One region of the Pantoea sp. UBA4549 genome, then DNA from elsewhere that is predicted to be linked to it. Evidence: predicted binding sites of a transcription regulator. Region 1 holds the regulator's gene; each other region holds the start of a gene.
What was found. The regulator CRP, encoded in region 1, controls carbon source genes, mostly activating them, when cyclic AMP is high. The targets are predictions, from matches to a motif close to ATGTGANNNNNNTCACAT.
Positions count from the first base shown of each region.

Region 2: B3041_RS08615 (sugar transporter) is a predicted target of CRP. The motif match lies at 2,880-2,897, and genes of this name have one in related genera.
Region 3: B3041_RS14445 (YfcZ/YiiS family protein) is a predicted target of CRP. The motif match lies at 2,357-2,374, and genes of this name have one in related genera.
Region 4: epd (erythrose-4-phosphate dehydrogenase) is a predicted target of CRP. The motif match lies at 2,944-2,961, and genes of this name have one in related genera.

Region 1 is NZ_DGLH01000012.1:122,543-127,341, reverse strand. Features, by position in the region: gene B3041_RS12415 (phosphoribulokinase) at 1-543, shown strand, start outside; gene B3041_RS12410 (OsmC family protein) at 640-1,044, opposite strand; gene crp (cAMP-activated global transcriptional regulator CRP) at 1,335-1,967, shown strand; gene B3041_RS12400 (YccS/YhfK family putative transporter) at 2,027-4,102, shown strand; gene argD (bifunctional acetylornithine/succinyldiaminopimelate transaminase) at 4,103-4,799, opposite strand, start outside.
Region 2 is NZ_DGLH01000009.1:398,833-403,631, reverse strand. Features, by position in the region: gene B3041_RS08630 (LysR family transcriptional regulator) at 74-970, opposite strand; gene B3041_RS08625 (MFS transporter) at 1,063-2,304, shown strand; gene B3041_RS08620 (hypothetical protein) at 2,452-2,703, shown strand; gene B3041_RS08615 (sugar transporter) at 2,948-4,132, shown strand; gene B3041_RS08610 (hypothetical protein) at 4,251-4,574, shown strand; gene B3041_RS08605 (YoaK family small membrane protein) at 4,587-4,685, shown strand; gene B3041_RS08600 (MFS transporter) at 4,736-4,799, opposite strand, start outside.
Region 3 is NZ_DGLH01000015.1:76,476-81,274, forward strand. Features, by position in the region: gene ccmI (c-type cytochrome biogenesis protein CcmI) at 1-3, shown strand, start outside; gene mlaA (phospholipid-binding lipoprotein MlaA) at 39-806, shown strand; gene fadL (long-chain fatty acid transporter FadL) at 858-2,108, opposite strand; gene B3041_RS14445 (YfcZ/YiiS family protein) at 2,469-2,765, shown strand; gene fadI (acetyl-CoA C-acyltransferase FadI) at 2,927-4,237, shown strand; gene fadJ (fatty acid oxidation complex subunit alpha FadJ) at 4,237-4,799, shown strand, end outside.
Region 4 is NZ_DGLH01000003.1:55,191-59,989, forward strand. Features, by position in the region: gene B3041_RS00800 (M48 family metallopeptidase) at 1-532, opposite strand, end outside; gene tkt (transketolase) at 805-2,796, shown strand; gene epd (erythrose-4-phosphate dehydrogenase) at 3,150-4,169, shown strand; gene pgk (phosphoglycerate kinase) at 4,221-4,799, shown strand, end outside.

The DNA.
Region 1 (4,799 bases):
GTACCGGGCACGTTTACCCCCTGGCAGCCGCTGCCGGAAAACACCGACGTGCTGTTTTATGAGGGCCTGCACGGCGGGGTGGTCACACAGCAGCATAACGTGGCAGAGCATGTTGACCTGCTGGTTGGCGTGGTGCCCATCGTTAACCTTGAGTGGATCCAGAAACTGGTGCGCGATACCAGCGAACGGGGCCACTCGCGCGAAGCGGTAATGGATTCCGTGGTACGGTCGATGGAAGATTACATCAATTACATTACGCCGCAGTTTTCCCGCACGCACCTTAACTTTCAGCGCGTACCGACCGTTGATACCTCCAATCCGTTCGCCGCCCGCGAGATCCCCTCACTGGATGAGAGTTTTGTGGTGATCCATTTTCGCGGCCTGGAAGGCATCGCTTTCCCCTATCTGCTGGCGATGATTCAGGGATCGTTTATTTCGCATATGAATACGCTGGTGGTACCGGGCGGCAAGATGGGGCTGGCGATGGAGCTGATTATGATGCCGCTGGTGCAGCGGCTCATCGAAGGCAAGCGGATTGAATAGGGTCAGTGCCTGCCAGTCGGCGTAACATCGGTCGCCATGAATGGCGACCCTGCATAGCCTGTTTCACGGGTACAGAGGGACGTGCAGCGGCGCCTGTTACAGCTCAACCACCTCGTGGCTATGGGTGATCTCCACGCCTTTGCCGAGCATGATCGCCACCGAGCAATATTTTTCTGCCGACAGGTCAACCGCTCGCGCTACCGCTTTCTCGCTCAGCGCTTTTCCACTGACGATAAAATGCAGGTTAATCTGTGTAAAAATACGTGGCGCTTCTTCACGCCGTTCTGAGGTGAGTTTGACCTCACAGTCAGCCACATCATTGCGCCCTTTTTGCAGGATCGACACCACATCAATCGCGCTGCAGCCACCGGCCGCCATCAGTACCATCTCCATCGGGCTTGGCGCTTTATCGCCTGAATTCCCGTCCATTAATAACTGATGTCCCGATGAGGATTCTCCGAGAAAGGTCAGCCCTTCCACCCATTTTACACGTGCCTGCATTATTCTTTCTCCTGAAGCGGCGTTTTGCGCCAGAGTACGCGTTCATCCGGCAAACAGCAATCGCCCGCCTGCTGAAGCGAGACAACACAAGACAGCCTGCAAAAGCTGTGCTACAAACAGAGCTGAAAATTTCTTCGTCGTGGCTGATGAAGACGGGCAGAATCAAAAGCAGAGCTTACACATCCGCCCGGATAATTTTTATTAACAGGACGCGCTGGACGATTTCATCGCCTGACAGGGAATGAATGCCCCTGTATTTTGGGCACGATTACAATAGAGGATAATAGCGAATGGTTCTCGGCAAACCGCAAACAGACCCTACACTCGAATGGTTCCTGTCCCATTGCCATATTCACAAATATCCATCCAAAAGCACGCTGATTCATCAGGGTGAAAAAGCAGAAACGCTCTACTACATCGTTAAAGGTTCCGTTGCGGTACTGATTAAAGATGAAGAAGGCAAAGAGATGATCCTCTCCTATCTCAATCAGGGAGATTTCATCGGCGAACTCGGCCTGTTTGAAGAGGGCCAGGAGCGCAGTGCCTGGGTGCGTGCGAAAACAGCCTGCGAAGTTGCTGAAATTTCATACAAAAAATTTCGTCAGCTGATTCAGGTTAACCCGGATATTTTGATGCGCCTGTCGGCGCAGATGGCACGTCGCCTGCAGGTGACATCAGAAAAAGTGGGTAACCTGGCCTTCCTGGACGTTACCGGCCGCATTGCACAGACGCTGCTTAATCTGGCTAAACAGCCGGATGCCATGACGCATCCTGACGGTATGCAAATTAAAATCACCCGTCAGGAGATTGGTCAGATCGTGGGTTGCTCACGGGAAACCGTTGGCCGCATCCTGAAAATGCTGGAAGATCAGAATCTGATCTCCGCACACGGTAAAACCATCGTCGTCTACGGCACCCGCTAAGCTGTTTCACCCCCACGGCGTGATGGCACCATCACGCCGTTTCTGTTTGCGATAAGCTGATGTGGCGCCGAATCATCTACCATCCCGAAGTCAACTACGCTCTGCGTCAGACGCTGGTGCTGTGCCTGCCTGTCGCGCTGGGATGGCTGTGTGGCGATCTGCAAAAAGGCCTGCTGTTCTCGCTGGTGCCCGCCTGCTGCAATATTGCCGGCCTTGATACGCCGCATAAACGTTTTTTCAAACGTCTGATCGTGGGCGGTACGCTTTTCGCCACCGGCAGTTTCCTGATCCAGTATCTCACTGACGCCGCGATCCCGCTGCCGCTTATTATGCTGGTGCTGCCGCTGCTTATTGGCGTGACGGGCGAAATCAGCCCGCTGCACGGACGTCTGCTGCCCGGCACGCTGATTGCCGCTATTTTTACGCTGAGTCTGGCAGGACGCATGCCGATCTGGGTGCCGCCGCTGCTCTATATTGGCGGCACGTTCTGGTATGGCCTGTTTAACTGGTTCTGGTACTGGCTGTGGAAAGAGCAGCCGATGCGTGAAACGCTGAGCCTGCTCTATCGTGAACTGGCGGATTACTGCGATGCCAAATATACCCTGCTGACGCAGCTGACCGATCCGGAGAAAGCGCTGCCACCGCTGCTGGCGCGTCAGCAGAAAGCAGTTGATCTGATCACCACCTGCTATCAGCAGATGCATATGCTCTCTGCCAGTCGCGACAACAGCCATAAGCGGCTGACGCGTGCTTTCCAGGTGGCACTCGATCTGCAGGAGCACATCGCTGTCAGCCTGCACCAGCCGGAGAAAGTGCAGAAGCTGGTCGAGCAGAGTCATGCCGAAGCCGTTATCCGCTGGAATGCAAAAACCATTTCGGCACAGCTCAGGCTGCTGGCGGATGCCATCCTCTATCATCAGTTGCCCGCCCGCTTTCAGATGGAAAAGCCGCTCAGCGCGCTGGAAAAGATAGCGCGGCAGCATCCGGATAATCCGGTTGGTCACTTCTGTCTTTATCATTTCAGCCGTATCGCCCGCGTGCTGCGCACTCAGAAACCGCTTTATACGCGCGACCTGATGGCCGATCGCCAGCGGCGTCTGCCGCTGCTGCCCGCCCTGCGCAGCTATCTGTCGTTCAGGTCCGGCGCCCTGCGCAGCGCAGCCCGCTTTGCCGTTATGCTGATGTTCGGCAGCTTTATTGCGCTGTTTTTCAATATTCCCAAGCCCTACTGGATCCTGATGACCATTATGTTTGTCAGTCAGAACGGCTACAGCGCTACGCGCGTGCGCATTCAGCACCGGGCGCTCGGGACCTTTGCCGGACTCCTGATTGCCGCCGCCTCGCTGCGTTTCGCCGTACCGGAGTCGATCGCGCTGCTGTTTATGCTGGCCATCACGCTGGCCAGTTATCTGGTGACGCGCAAATATTATGGCTGGTCGATGATTGGCTTTACCGTGACGGCGGTGTATTCACTGCAGCTGCTGTCGCTGAACGGTGCTCAGTTTCTGCTGCCGCGCATGATGGATACGCTGATGGGATGTCTGATTGCATTCGCCGGTATGATCTGGCTATGGCCGCAGTGGCAGAGCGGTTTGCTGCGGCAGAATGCGCACGATGCGCTGGAGGCCTATCAGGAGGCGCTGCGCATGCTGCTGGGGCCGGAACACTCGCCGGAAAAGCTGGCTTATCAGCGGGTAAAGGTGAATCAGGCACATAACGCGCTGTTCAATGCGCTGAATCAGGCGACCAGCGAACCCGGTTTCAACGCGCAGTATCTGAAGGATATGCGACTCTGGGTAACGCACAGTCAGTTCATCGTGGAGCATATCAACGCCATGACCATCCTGGCGCGTGAGCACACCATGCTGACGCCGGCGCTGGCAGAGCGCTATCTGCAGTCGTGCGAAATTGCGCTGCAGCGCTGCCAGCAGCGGCTGACTTACGACGGACCGGGCAGTGAGAACAATGTGATGGAGGCGCCGGAAAACCTGCATGAAGGGCCGGTGACCATTGTCGAGCAGCATGTTAAACGCATTTTGCAGCATCTCAGCGTCATGCACACCATCTCATCTCTGGCGTGGAGCCAGCGGCCGCATCATGGCCGCTGGCTGCGGGCTATCCGTCCGAAAGGATAGTCAGGCCGCGAGAACCTTGCGCAGTGCGGCAGCAAACCGCGTCATACCGGCATCAATCTCCTCCGGTGCGATGACCAGCGAGGGCACAAAGCGGATCACATCGCTGCCGGCGGTCAGGATCATCACGCCTTCTGCCGCCGCCGCATTGAGAATATCGCGGGCTTTACTGGCATGTTCCGGTTTCAGTACCGCGCCCATCAGCAGACCCTTTCCGCGAATTTCGCTAAAGAGGCCCAGCTCACGATCCAGCGCCGTCAGCGCGTCAGTAAACTGTTGCCGCCGGGCTTCCACGCCGGCAAGCACCGCTGGCGTGTTAATGATATCCAGCGCGGTTTCTGCAATCGCACAGGCGAGCGGGTTACCGCCATAGGTGGTACCATGTACGCCAGGCGCCATAACGGATGCGATCTCATGCGTGGTCAGCATCGCGCTGACTGGGAAACCGCCGCCCAGCGCTTTAGCCGTGGTGAGAATATCAGGCTGAATGCCGTAGTGCTCATAGCTGAACAGCTTGCCGCTGCGCCCCATGCCGCTCTGCACCTCATCCAGCACCAGCAGCGCGTTATGCTCATCACACAGCGCACGCAGCCCCTGCATGAATTCCGGCGTTGCCGGCATCACACCGCCCTCACCCTGAATCGGTTCCACCACAATCGCGCAGGTATGATCATCAATCACAGCTTTTACCGCTGCCAGA
Region 2 (4,799 bases), on a different contig from region 1:
GGAGAGCGTTAACTATTTGGCTGAAAATGTGACTGGTCGCACAGATTGCCATAACCAGTCTGCCGGCATTGCGTCAGATTTCAGCGTTTTCCAGCATCAGCGCCTGCATATTGCGCATCTGCGCGGAGGGTTCCCGCAGCGCCGGCCAGACCAGCCAGACTTCCGAGCGCGCATCATGCTCCTCCAGCGGGATCCAGACCAGATCGGCCAGACGGGCCCGGGCAAAAGCGGCGGGCAAGACAGAGATCCCCAGCCCGGTTGCGACCAGGCCCAGAATTGTCATCGCCTCACCGGCCTCCTGCGTAACAACCGGACTGACGTGATAGCGATGCAGCAGCGCCAGAATGTCACCATAGAGCGCCGTACCGCTTTGCGCGTCAAAGAAAATAAACGGCTCCCCGGCCAGGGCGCGAACGGAGAGACTGCGGTGTTTCGCCAGCGCATGATCGCGGTGCATCACGGCATACAATGGCTCGCGCAGCAGCAGCTGGTAATGCAGATCTGCCGGCAGCGGCGTATTACGCATCACACCGAGATCGAGCTGGCCATCAAGCAGCGGCGTCAGCTGCTGGCGGGTGTTGTACTCCTGCATATGAATATGCACTTCCGGCCAGCGCTGGCGAAAACGAAACAGCGCGTCTGAAACCAGCCCGGTAAAAGGCGCGGATGAGGTAAAACCGATGCGCAGCTCGCCCTGCTGGCCCTGATGGATGCGTGCAGCCCGGTCCGCACTCTGGTTCACCTGCAGCAGAATAGCGCGCGCATCCTGCAGGAAAGCGGCACCGGCGGGCGTCAGCTGTACGCTGCGATTGGTGCGCACCAGCAGACGGGCCTGAATGCTCTGCTCCAGCTGCTGGATCTGCTGGCTGAGCGGTGGCTGAGAAATATTGAGCCGTCGTGCCGCGCGGCCAAAATGCAGCTCTTCAGCAACAGCGATAAAATAACGCAGGTGACGCAGCTCAATATTCATATTTTTAACATATCAGTTGAGATGATTAATATATTGTACATCTCATTCACCGCTTCTTACAGTAAGGTATTCTCTCTGAACAAGGACACCCTGTGAGCCGCCTTACCTCGCTGTTCGTGCGTGACAATCCCGATTTCACTGCCGGCGCCGCCACCTCCCGCATCGGGCGTGAATCACCGCAGTTCCTGCCGGTGACGCTGGCGCTGTTTTCTGCCGGCCTGGCCACCTTTGCGCTGCTCTATTGTGTTCAGCCTATTCTGCCGGTTCTGTCTCAGCAATTCGGCATCACGCCGGCACAAAGCAGTATTTCGCTGTCGCTCTCTACCGGTTTAATGGCGCTGGGTCTGCTGTTTACCGGTCCGCTCTCAGACGCTATCGGCCGTAAGCCGGTAATGGTGACGGCGCTGATGCTGGGGGCATTATGTACGCTGTTATCGGCCATGATGCACAGCTGGCACGCCATTCTGCTGATGCGTGCGCTGATCGGCCTGTCGCTCAGCGGCGTGGCCGCCGTCGGTATGACTTACCTCAGTGAAGAGATGCACCCCCGGGTGGTGGCTTTTTCTATGGGGCTCTATATCAGCGGTAACTCTATTGGCGGCATGAGCGGGCGCCTGCTCACCGGGGTCATCACCGATTTTTATTCATGGCGTATCGCCATTGGTGTCGTGGGTTGCTGCTCGCTGGCGGCGGCACTGATGTTCTGGAAAATCCTGCCCGCTTCACGTCACTTTCGCCCCGCCTCGCTCCGTCCGCGTCATCTGATGATCAACTTCCGCCTGCACTGGCGCGACGGCGGGCTGCCGCTGCTGTTTGCAGAAGCGTTTCTGCTGATGGGCGCGTTTGTCACCCTGTTTAACTATATTGGCTACCGGCTGCTGGGAGCACCGTGGGCTCTCAGCCAGGCGGTAGTGGGATTACTGTCGCTGGTTTATCTCACCGGCTCCTGGAGTTCCCCCAAAGCAGGGGCCATGACCAGCCGCTTTGGGCGCGGGCCGGTCATGCTGAGCGCTATCGCCATTATGCTGGCCGGGCTGCTGCTGACGCTGGCATCCGCCTTATGGATAATCATTCCTGGTATGATGCTCTTTACCGCCGGTTTTTTTGCCGCACACGCCGTGGCCAGCGGCTGGGTGGGCACGCGCGCCCGGCGCGCCAGAGGCCAGGCCTCTTCGCTTTATCTGTTCAGCTACTATGCGGGATCCAGTCTGGCCGGTACGGCCGGCGGCCTGTTCTGGCATCGTTACGGCTGGCCGGGCGTCACGCTGTTTATTACGCTGCTATTACTTCTGGCGCTGCTCACCGGCTATCTGCTGTTGCGTCGCCGTCTCTGATCCGCTTTTATAGCCGGGCGAAGCGTCCCGGCTCCGTTTTTACCGCCTTTCTCCAGGTCCACCTGAAACAAAACTGCAATTCATCGTTATAATCTTTTCTATTCCAATAATAGTAAGACGTTTTTTTTTACAGCAATGAGGTGGTTAATGGCGCTTTTTTATTATGTCGATAAACATGCCGGTTATAACGACAATCATGTGGTGCACGCAAAAGGCTGCCCGTTCCTGCCAGCCGACCCTGCCCGGCGCTTTCTTGGCACCTTTTATGCCCCGAACGCCGCCATTCAGCAGGCGCGTAAATTTTACCCGGGCGCCATGGGCTGCGAGCAGTGCTGTCCGGTGGGCGTAAAAAAAAACCTGAATCACTGCAATAGCGTGGCCCTGAAACATATGGTGTGACTCTGATAATTCTGGTCTGAAGTGATGCTGCCATGAAAAGAGCGTTATGCCGTCGCTCTGGCAGCCCTGCGCCACGCTCACTTTCCCGCCTGCGGCTGATGCCGGTTATAAACAGAGGAATAAAAAAGCCTTAGCAGGTTTCCATCTGCCGGTTCATCAGCCACAATAGAGTTAATTTGTGACGCAGATCACCTTCGAGGCGTCTCTGCTCCCGTTAACCTGCTGTCTGACTAATTTGAACTTCATGCAAACTTCTACCGTTTCCCGTAAAACAGCCTGGCTACGCGTTGTCCTGCTGGCCATTGCGGCGTTTGTCTTTAACACCACTGAATTTGTCCCGGTGGGCCTGCTTTCCGATATTGCAGCAAGCTTTTCGATGAAAACGGCCGATGTGGGTATCATGCTCACCATTTATGCCTGGGTAGTGGCGCTGCTGTCGCTGCCGCTGATGCTGCTGACGCGTAACGTTGAGCGGCGTCTGCTGCTGGCGGTTCTGTTTATTCTCTTTACCGGCAGCCATGTGCTTTCTGCATTTGCATGGGACTTCCGCTCTCTGGTGGTTTCCCGTATCGGCATTGCGCTGTCGCACGCTGTGTTCTGGTCGATCACCGCCTCGCTTGCCATCCGGGTGGCCCCGGCAGGTAAGAAAACGCAGGCGCTGAGTATGCTTGCGACCGGAACCGCACTGGCAATGGTGCTGGGGGTTCCCATCGGGCGCGTGATCGGACAGTACCTCGGCTGGCGCATAACATTTGGCATGATTGGCCTCTCGGCGCTGGTACTGATGATCCTGCTGGTGCGCGTGTTACCGCGTCTGCCAAGCGAACATACCGGCTCACTCAGCAGCGTGCCAATGCTGTTCCGCCGTCCGGCGCTGGTCACGATGTATCTGCTGGTAACGCTGGTGGTCACGGCACATTACACCGCTTACAGCTATATTGAGCCCTTTATGCAGGTCGTGGCGAACGCAGATGCCAATTTTACCACCCTGCTGCTGCTGCTGTTCGGCTCTGCGGGTATTCTCGGCAGTATTCTGTTCAGTACGCTGGGTAACCGCTTCCCCTCCGCGCTGTTAATCGCTGCCATTGCGCTGATCACGCTGTGTATGGGGCTGCTGATCTTTGCTGCGGTGCGCCCGACCGCCATTATTACCCTCTGTATTATCTGGGGCATGGCGATGATGATGATCGGTCTGGCGATGCAGGTTCGCGTGCTGTCACTGGCCCCGGACGCCACTGATGTCGCGATGTCGCTCTTCTCCGGAATTTATAATATCGGTATCGGAGCCGGTGCGCTGCTCGGCAACCAGGTCAGCCAGCATCTGCAGCTTTCGGATGTGGGCAACGTCGGAGCGCTGATAGGGCTCTTCTCGCTGTTCTGGTGCGTGGCGATTTTCCGCCGCTATCCGCAGTTACGCTCAAATGGCTAGCTGACTGACCGGCAGCAGCAGGGACGCACGCTGCCGGATCCCGCTTTTATACATCACGCCTCGCATCCTGTCCGTTTTGCCCTTTATAATCGGGCTGACGCTCTTCGCAGGGACTGTTATGAACAGTAAACGATTAACGCTGGTTCTGTCGCGCGCCGTCAGCCAGGTCATGCTGGATGATATCCAGGCGATTGTGCCAGCCGTTGCGCTGAACGTTTTTATCAATACGCTGGATGACACCCGCTATGCAACGGTTGATTGCCTTCAGAACGAAGAGAACTGTGCGCTGCTGGCATCTGCGATTGTGGTCTGGCGTCAGCTCGGGCACATTCAGCACATCGATTACTATAAAGGCGATCGCCTGCGGCAGATCGCGGGTGCCACGCAGTTTGAACTGTTCAGCATAATGAAAACGCATCGCGCGCTGCTCAGGCTCGCTTAATAAGGATTGGCTATGAAGATTGGTTTACTGTTTCCCATTGCTATTATTGTTGCCGGCGTAACGTTTCTGGCCTGGTTTATCGCCAGCGGCGCAGCCATGCCGGGATCGTAAACGACACTGCGGCGCCGCGGGCAAAGCCAGGCAAAAATGTGGCAACGGCGTTAACGTATATGCTTCTGGCTGAAGAGTAAGGCTGCCCCGCTCAGCAGCGACATCGCCATCAGA
Region 3 (4,799 bases), on a different contig from region 1:
TGAAGCGCTACATTTATTATCCGCACAGGGAGAAGAACATGAATAACCGCCTGACCAGTCTGGCACTGGCCAGTTTACTTCTGGTGGGATGCGCCAGCTCAAAACCGGCAGATGATGCCGCCCCGGCGCAGCGCAGCGATCCGCTGGAAGGGTTTAACCGTACGATGTTTAACTTTAATTACAACGTACTTGATCCCTGGGTGGTGCGCCCGGTGGCGGTAGCCTGGCGCGATTATGTGCCGGTACCGGCACGTACCGGCGTCAGCAATTTTCTGGGTAACCTGAATGAACCAGCCAGTATGGTTAACGCTATTCTGGTGGGCGAGCCGCGTCAGGCCGGGATCCACTTCACGCGTTTCTTCCTGAATACCGTGCTTGGCCTGGGCGGTTTTATCGATGTTGCAGGCAAAGCGAATCCGGTGCTGGCGCGCGAGGTACCGCATCGCTTTGGCAGCACGCTGGGACGTTATGGCGTTGGCTACGGCCCGTATGTCGTACTGCCTGGCTACGGCAGCTTCACCGTACGGCAGGATGGCGGTGACTATGTGGATACGCTCTATCCGGTACTCAGCTGGCTCACCTGGCCGATGTCGATCGGTAAATGGGCGCTGGAAGGGGTGGAGACACGTGCTCAGCTGCTGGACTCCGACGGGCTGCTGAAACAGCAGCAGGATCCTTACTCCTTTATCCGCAATGCCTATTTCCAGCGTAACGATTTCCTGGCCAGCGGCGGCAAGCTGAAGCCGGAAGAGAATCCAAACGCCAGCGCGATACAGAATGATTTGCAGGATATCGACGCGCCGTAAAAAAAAGGGCAACCCACCGGGTTGCCCTTCTTATTTATGCAACCGCAGTCATCAGAACTTATAGTTAAAGCTCGCACCGTAGAGCCAGGCTTTGCCTTCAGAATTAAAGGTATAAGGGGCTTCATTAACGGTAACGTGCTGACCATGCATATAAGACACGCCGACATCCACTGACGCTTCAGGCGTAAAGGCGTAAGACGCACCGGCACTCAGCCACAGGCGATCCTGGTCCGGAATAGAAATAGAACGTTTATCGGCCGGAACCGGGCTGTCATCGAAGGCGATACCGGTACGGAAGGTCCAGCGATCGTCATAGAAGTAGGTCGTACCCAGCGCAATGCGATAGGCATCTTTAAAGCTTTCATCTTTCTGGAACAGCGTCTGACCACGGCTGCCGGTCGCTTTCAGCTCCTGGAACTGGCTCCAGCTGGTGTAGGCAAGGCTGTAGTGCACTGCCCACTGTGGCGCAACTTTATGCCAGCCGGACACTTCCCACATTTCCGGCAGGTTCAGTGTCAGGTAGCCGGGCACCGTTGAGCCGCCGGTACCGCCAAACGCCGCCGGAATATCATTTTTATAGTTGCCGTCAAAGTCGACTTTTACCTCAGAGCGATAGGTAAAGCCGAAACGGTTATTTTTATCCACTTCATACAGCACGCCGGCGTTCCAGCCATAGCCCCACTCATTGCCTTTGAGGTGCGCGACCTGCAGGTCTGACGGGAAGCCCACTGCCGGGCCGGCTTCACCGGCATAACGCTCGATTTTGGCACGGGCGTAAACCGCATCAAAACCAACGCCCACGCTCAGATGCTCGTTCAGCCGATACGCGGTGCTGAGATTAAGGTTGGCGGTCATCAGGTCGGTTTTGCCGCCGTAGCCCCCTGCGGCATAACCGTTGTTAAACTCTGTGGCCAGGCCATAGTTTGACGTTGCTGACGCGCCCACCCACCACCGATCGGTAAGTGGCTGAACGTAGTGAATATTGGGCACCCACTGATTAGGCGCAATGTTATTGGCATCCAGGCTGTTGCCGGTTAGCGGGCTGCGGCCACTAATATCCACTTCAGGATCGATATAGACCGCGCCGATCGAGAACATCGGGCTCTCCATCAGCGCCATGGTGGCGGGGTTGCGACTGGCCGATGCTGCTGTGTCACCCATCGCGCCTTCACCTGAATAAGCGCGACCTAATCCAATTGCTGAGAATTCGTTAAGTTGAAAGCCTGCGGCGTAAACCTGGGAGGAGACGAGCGCCACTGCAGCTGCCACAGCTGACTTTGCAAACAGGTTCTTATGGTTCATGACCACAACCTCATCAAAATTATTATTAAACGTTGTCACGTCGCGTAACAAAGGACGGCGGATTGTAGGGACTGAGACTAAACAGACATATCAGACCAGTGCGACGAGTATAGGTCTGACCTGTGTGTAAGTTGCAATAATGTTTTTCAAATATTACAGACTTGATCGATAAAATCAGATCTGCTTAACAATTTCTTTATGCTGCGCCGTCAGCATACCGGCTCAGATTTGTTTTGGATCAAATTTTATTGTGATATTCGTCACTTAGCGACGCAATCATAGAGTAAAACGGCCCGCAGGCGTACACTTTCTGACAGAAAATCACCCCAACAGCGCCCGCTTTTTATCCGGAGAAACTTCATGAGTCATACCATTAATAACTGCAGAGCCCGCGAGACCGCAGCCTGCTGCTGTGTGGATACAGGTATCGTGATTGATAACAGTGACTGCAGCGCCCGCTGGTCAGCACTGTTTCCCGATCGTCAGGCTGCCGAAGCGAAGCTGGCCGCGCTGACGGAGAAAGCACAGCACACCGCTTCTGAACCCTGTCAGATAGCATCGCATTTTATCTCAGAGCCGGATGGCATACGCCTGAACGCTGAATTTACCTTTGCCTGTCAGGCTGAAGCGCTGATTTTTCAGCTCGCCCTGCGTTGATCCTGCCGCCGTCGGCCAGCGACGGCGAATTGCCATTTTCGTGTTTTTCCTCGCACTTTTTTCTCTTTGCTATTGGCGCGCAGTCGCCGGATGGTTAACACTGACGATCAGGTCAGACCTGTCTGGCAATGGTGTCAGATCGTCGGTTACAGGGGAAAATAATGAGCAGAGCGCAGCCATTGCTGACGCGTCAGGGCGAACGTATCGCGATTACTCACGGGCTGCGTACGCCTTTTGCCCGTCAGGCGAGCGATTTTCACGGCATTCCGGCGCTGGAGCTGGGGCGTATGGTGGTCAGCGAACTGCTGGTGCGCAGCGAACTGCCGGTTGAAGTCATCGATCAGCTGGTGTTTGGCCAGGTGGTACAAATGCCTGAAGCGCCAAATATTGCGCGCGAAATTGTGCTGAGCAGCGGGCTGAGCGTACACACGGACGCCTACAGCGTCAGTCGCGCCTGTGCGACCAGCTTTCAGGCCGTTGCTAACCTTGCTGAAAGCCTGATGGCGGGCACCATTGATGCGGGTATTGCCGGCGGCGCCGACTCCTCCTCCGTATTACCGATTGGCGTCAGTAAAACGCTGGCGCGCGCGCTGGTGGATCTTAACCGGGCGCGAACCTTACCTAAAAAGTTGCAGATCCTGCGGCGTCTGCGCCCGCGCGATCTGCTGCCGGTGCCACCTGCTGTAGCAGAGTATTCAACCGGTCTGCGCATGGGGGATACGGCTGAACAGATGGCTAAAACGTACGGCATCACGCGTGAGCAGCAGGACGCGCTGGCGCTGCGCTCACACCAGCGTGCCGCGCAGGCCTGGCAAAGCGGCGTACTGCAGCAGGAAGTGATGCCCGCCTTTGTGCCGCCGTGGAAAGCACCGGTTGAGCAGGATAACACCATCCGTTTTAACGCCAGCGCGGCAGATTACGCCAGACTGCGGCCCGCTTTTGACCGGCGTCATGGCTCGGTCACCGCGGCAAACAGCACGCCGCTGACCGACGGCGCGGCAGCGCTTATCCTGATGCGTGAAGGGCGCGCCCGCGAACTGGGGATTGCGCCGCTGGGCTACCTGCGCAGCTACGCATTTACCGCTATTGGTGTGCATACCGATATGCTGCTGGGGCCAGCTTACGCCTCGCCGCTGGCGCTGGATCGCGCGGGCGTTACGCTGAATGACTTAACGCTGATTGATATGCATGAAGCCTTTGCCGCGCAGACGTTAGCCAACCTGAAACTGTTCAGCGATGACCGCTTTGCGCGTGAGGTACTCAACCGGCCACAGGCACTGGGCGAGGTTGATGACGCCCGTTTTAATGTGCTGGGCGGCTCCATCGCCTACGGGCATCCGTTTGCCGCCACCGGTGCGCGCATGATCACCCAGACGCTGCATGAGCTGCGGCGTCGCGGCGGCGGGCTGGGGCTGGTCACCGCCTGTGCAGCGGGAGGCTTAGGTGCCGCAATGGTTCTGGAGGCTGAATAATGCAGAATACCGCGTTTGAATTAACCCTGCGTCCGGATCATGTTGGTGTGATCACCATTGATGTGCCGGGTGAAAAAATGAATACCCTGCGCGCTGAGTTTGCTGCGGAGATCCGTGCGGTCATAGCCGCAGCCCGTCAGCATCCGCAGCTGGCAGGTCTGATACTGATTTCCGGTAAAGCGGACAATTTTATTGCGGGTGCCGATATCAGCATGATTGACCGCTGTGATTCACCCGCTGAAGCTCAGGCGCTGGCAAAGCAGGGCCAGGACGTGATGGCGGAAATCGCCGCGCTGCCGTTTCCGGTGGTGGCGGCAATTCACGGTGCCTGTCTGGGCGGAGGGCTGGAGCTGGCGCTGGCGTGCGACGCCCGCATCTGTTCGCTGGATGAGAAAACCCGCCTCGGGTTGCCAGAAGTGCAGCTGGGCCTGCTGCCCGGTTCCGGCGGTACGCAGCGGCTGCCTCAGCTGATCGGGGCGGAGCAGGCGCTGTCGCTGATGCTGAGCGGTAAAGCACTGCGTGCCCGGCAGGCGCTTAAGCTGGGCCTGGTGGATGATGCCGT
Region 4 (4,799 bases), on a different contig from region 1:
TCTCGCCGATATCGCCCAGCTGCGACTGCGACAGCGAACCAATAATACCGCCAACCGATGCGGCGGCACCGCGTGCGGCTTCGGTGGCAAAGGCAACCTGCATCGCTTTACGCGTGTGGCCCAGCGCGACGTGCCCCATCTCATGGCCCAGTACGCCTTCTACTTCATTGTCGGTCATCATATCCATCAGGCCGCTGTAAACGCGGATGCAGCCGTTAGCCATCGCCCAGGCGTTGACGTCTTTGGTGACGTACACCTTGTAGTTCGCCGGCGTGCCGTTGATATTGTCGCCCAGTGCGGCAGCGATCTTATTCAGGCGCTGCTGATAACTGCTGTTTGCGGCTGCCACCTGATTGTCTTTATCCATTTGCGCACAGGACTGATCGCTCAGCTGTTTTACCTGCGCATCACTGAGTGAATAGGCCTGGTACGCCTGCGCGCCCGACTGCAGCAGCGCGTTGTTATCAAATCCCTGACAGCCGCTCAGTAGCGCTGCCACTCCCATTGCCGTAACCGTAGCCCGGATTTTCATATCATCATCCTTTAAGTCACTCGTCGTAAAAACACACACCTGAAAGCAGGCCAGATGTATAAACCCGATGTTTATAGCGCGCCCGTTTCGCGGTTGCTAGCAGACGCGGCTTAAAATGCAATCGCAGCCATGATAATTAGCACGCGGATGCATGTACTTTTGTGCCGATTTTCATGTACATTGATGGGCGACTTCTTTCACGCTTCGCCTTATAACTGATTAATTACAATACGTTAAGCGCGGCGGAGCCTTAATCCGATCTGGAGTAGAACATGCCCTCTCGTAAAGAGCTTGCCAACGCCATTCGTGCGTTAAGTATGGACGCAGTACAGAAAGCTAAATCGGGACATCCGGGTGCCCCGATGGGCATGGCGGATATCGCTGAAGTGCTGTGGCGCGACTTCCTGAATCACAACCCGGTTAACCCGCAGTGGGCAGATCGCGACCGCTTCGTGCTCTCGAACGGGCATGGCTCTATGCTGATCTACAGCCTGCTGCACCTTGCCGGCTACGATCTGCCAATGAGCGAGCTGCAGAACTTCCGCCAGCTGCACTCTAAAACCCCAGGTCACCCGGAATATGGCTACACGCCAGGCGTGGAAACCACCACCGGCCCGCTGGGCCAGGGCATCGCCAACGCCGTGGGCTTTGCGATCGCCGAGCGTACGCTGGCCGCACAGTTCAACCGCCCGGGTCATGATATCGTAGACCACCATACCTATGTTTTCATGGGCGACGGCTGCATGATGGAAGGGATTTCGCACGAAGTCTGCTCTATCGCCGGCACGCTGAAGCTGGGCAAGCTGGTCGCGTTCTATGACGACAACGGTATCTCAATTGATGGTCACGTGGATGGCTGGTTCTCCGACGACACCGCAGCACGTTTTGAAGCCTACGGCTGGCATGTTGTGCGCGGCGTGGATGGTCACGACGCAGAAGCGATCAAACAGGCTGTGGAAGAGGCGAAGCGCGTCTCTGACAAGCCGTCACTGCTGATGTGCAAAACCGTTATCGGCTTCGGCTCACCCAACAAAGCGGGCACGCACGATTCACACGGCGCGCCGCTGGGCGACGATGAAATTGCGCTGACGCGTAAGCAGCTGGGCTGGAGCCATGCGCCGTTTGAGATCCCGGCCGATATCTATGCGCAGTGGGATGCCAGAGAGGCAGGCCAGGCGAAAGAGTCCGCGTGGAATGAGAAGTTTGCAGCCTATGCGGCAGCTTTCCCGGCGCTGGCGGAAGAGTTTACACGTCGCGTTAACAATGAGCTGCCTGCTAACTGGCAGGCAGAGTCGCAGCAGTTTATTGAGCAGCTGCAGGCGAATCCGGCTAAAATCGCCAGCCGTAAAGCGTCACAGAATGCGATTGAAGCCTTTGGCAAGCTGCTGCCGGAGTTCCTCGGCGGTTCCGCCGATCTGGCACCCAGCAACCTGACGATGTGGTCCGGTTCTAAACCGATCAACGAAGACACAGCGGGTAACTACATCCATTATGGCGTGCGTGAGTTCGGTATGACCGCCATTGCCAATGGCATTGCGCTGCACGGCGGTTTCCTGCCTTATACCGCGACCTTCCTGATGTTTGTTGAATATGCCCGCAACGCGGCGCGTATGGCGGCACTGATGAAGATCCGCCAGATCATGGTTTACACCCACGACTCCATCGGTCTGGGTGAAGATGGCCCGACGCACCAGCCGGTTGAGCAGATGGCCAGCCTGCGTACGACGCCAAACATGAGCCTGTGGCGTCCCTGTGACCAGGTTGAGTCTGCTGTCGCGTGGAAATATGCCATTGAGCGCGTCGATGGCCCGTCAGCACTGATCTTCTCCCGCCAGAACCTGGCGCAGCAGGATCGTACCGCTGAGCAGCTGGCAAACGTGGTCCGCGGTGGCTATGTGCTGAAAGATTGCAACGGCACGCCGGAACTGATCCTGATCGCTACCGGCTCTGAAGTTGAGCTGGCGGTGGCTGCCGCTGACAAACTCAGCAGCGAAGGCCGCAATGTGCGCGTGGTCTCCATGCCATCAACGGATGCGTTTGATAAGCAGGATGCCGCCTACCGTGAAGCGGTGCTGCCGAAAGCGGTTGGCGCGCGCGTTGCCATTGAAGCGGGTATTGCCGATTACTGGTTCAAATACACCGGCCTGCACGGCGCGGTGGTCGGTATGACCTCATTTGGTGAATCTGCGCCGGCAGAGCTGTTGTTTAAAGAGTTCGGCTTCACCGTTGAGAATGTGGTAAACACCGCAAAATCTATTCTGTAATCCGTGGTCGCCTTAACGGGCGACTTAACAAACCGGATATCGTGAGCTACAGGGTGCGCATTGATGCGCACCCTGTTTTATTTCATATTCTTTCGCCGCCTGAAACGTTTCAATTATTCCTGCAGTAATTGTTTAATCGCCTCATTTTTGTGACGCAGATCCAATAATCATCACCATCCTTGATCGCAATCATTCCGGTTATTCCCCGCATGCTTTATTTTGGCTGAACCGTTTCAGTTGCTGCCGAATCCCTGCGCATCGCGTCAGGCGCTGCGGAAGAATTCCCTGTACAAAATGGCATGAAACGCTCAAGGTATCTGGCACATTTTAGAGGTGCAGTTGCAGGAAAAGCGATGACCATTCGTATTGCTATCAATGGCTTTGGTCGTATCGGACGCAATGTGTTGCGTGCGCTATATGAAACGGGACGCCGGGCGGAAATCACGGTCGTTGCGATTAATGAGCTGGCAGACGCCGCCGGCATGGCGCATCTGCTGAAGTACGATACCAGCCACGGTCGCTTCGCCTTCGACGTGCGTCAGGAGCGCGATCTGCTGTGGGTAGGGGAAGACACTATTCGCATCCTGCACCAGGCAGAGATCGGCACGCTGCCGTGGCAGCAGCTGGACGTTGATGTCGTGCTGGATTGCACCGGCGTTTACGGCAGCCGCGCCGACGGTGAGGCGCATCTGCGGGCGGGCGCCAGAAAAGTTCTGTTTTCGCATCCGGGCGGCAACGATCTGGACGCAACCGTTGTGTTCGGCGTAAACGAACAGGCTCTTAAACAAACTGACCGCATTGTGTCTAATGCATCCTGTACCACCAACTGCATTATTCCGGTGATCAAGCTGCTGGATGATGCCTTTGGGATCGAGTCCGGTACAGTGACCACGATCCACTCAGCGATGCACGATCAGCAGGTGATCGACGCCTATCACAGCGATCTGCGCCGCACCCGTGCAGCGAGTCAGTCGATCATTCCGGTCGATACGCGGCTGGCTGCCGGCATCACCCGCATTTTTCCGAAATTCAACGATCGCTTCGAAGCGATAGCGGTGCGTGTACCCACTATCAACGTGACGGCGATTGATCTGAGCGTCTCGGTGCGGGCGGCGGTAAAGGCGTGTGAGGTCAATGCGCTGCTGCAAAACGCATCAGCAGGGGCATTTCGTGGTATAGTTGACTATACGGAATTACCGTTAGTCTCAGTAGATTTTAACCACGATCCGCACAGTGCCATCGTTGATGGTACGCAGACGCGGGTCAGCGGTCATCACCTGATCAAGACGCTGGTCTGGTGTGACAACGAATGGGGCTTTGCTAATCGGATGATCGATACTACGTTAGCAATGGCCGCAAGCGGTTTCAGGTAAGACGCGGATGGCGTCTGGCAAAACTTACGAGAATCAACGAGAGGATTCACCATGTCTGTAATTAAGATGACCGATCTGGACCTTGCTGGTAAGCGTGTTCTGATCCGTGCCGATCTCAATGTGCCAGTGAAAGAAGGAAAAGTGACATCTGACGCACGTATCCGTGCTTCCCTGCCTACCATTGAAGCGGCACTGAAACAGGGCGCAAAAGTGATGGTTACCTCTCACCTCGGTCGCCCGACTGAAGGTGAATACAATGAAGAGTTCTCGCTGCTGCCGGTTGTTAACTATCTGAAAGAGAAACTGAACGGTACCCAGGTTACGCTGGCAAAAGAGTATCTTGACGGCGTTGAAGTGGGAGCGGGCGAGCTGGTAGTACTGGAAAACGTACGCTTTAACAAAGGCGAAAAGAAAGATGACGAGACGCTGGCGAAGAAATATGCCGCGCTGTGCGACGTCTTTGTAATGGATGCGTTTGGTACCGCCCACCGTGCACAGGCTTCAACCCATGGCGTAGGCAAATTTGCGCCAGTCGCCTGCGCCGGCCCGCTGCTTTCTGCTGAGCTGGAAGCGCTGGGTAAAGTAATGAGCAATCCGGAGCGTCCGCTGGTTGCCGTCGTCGGTGGTTCA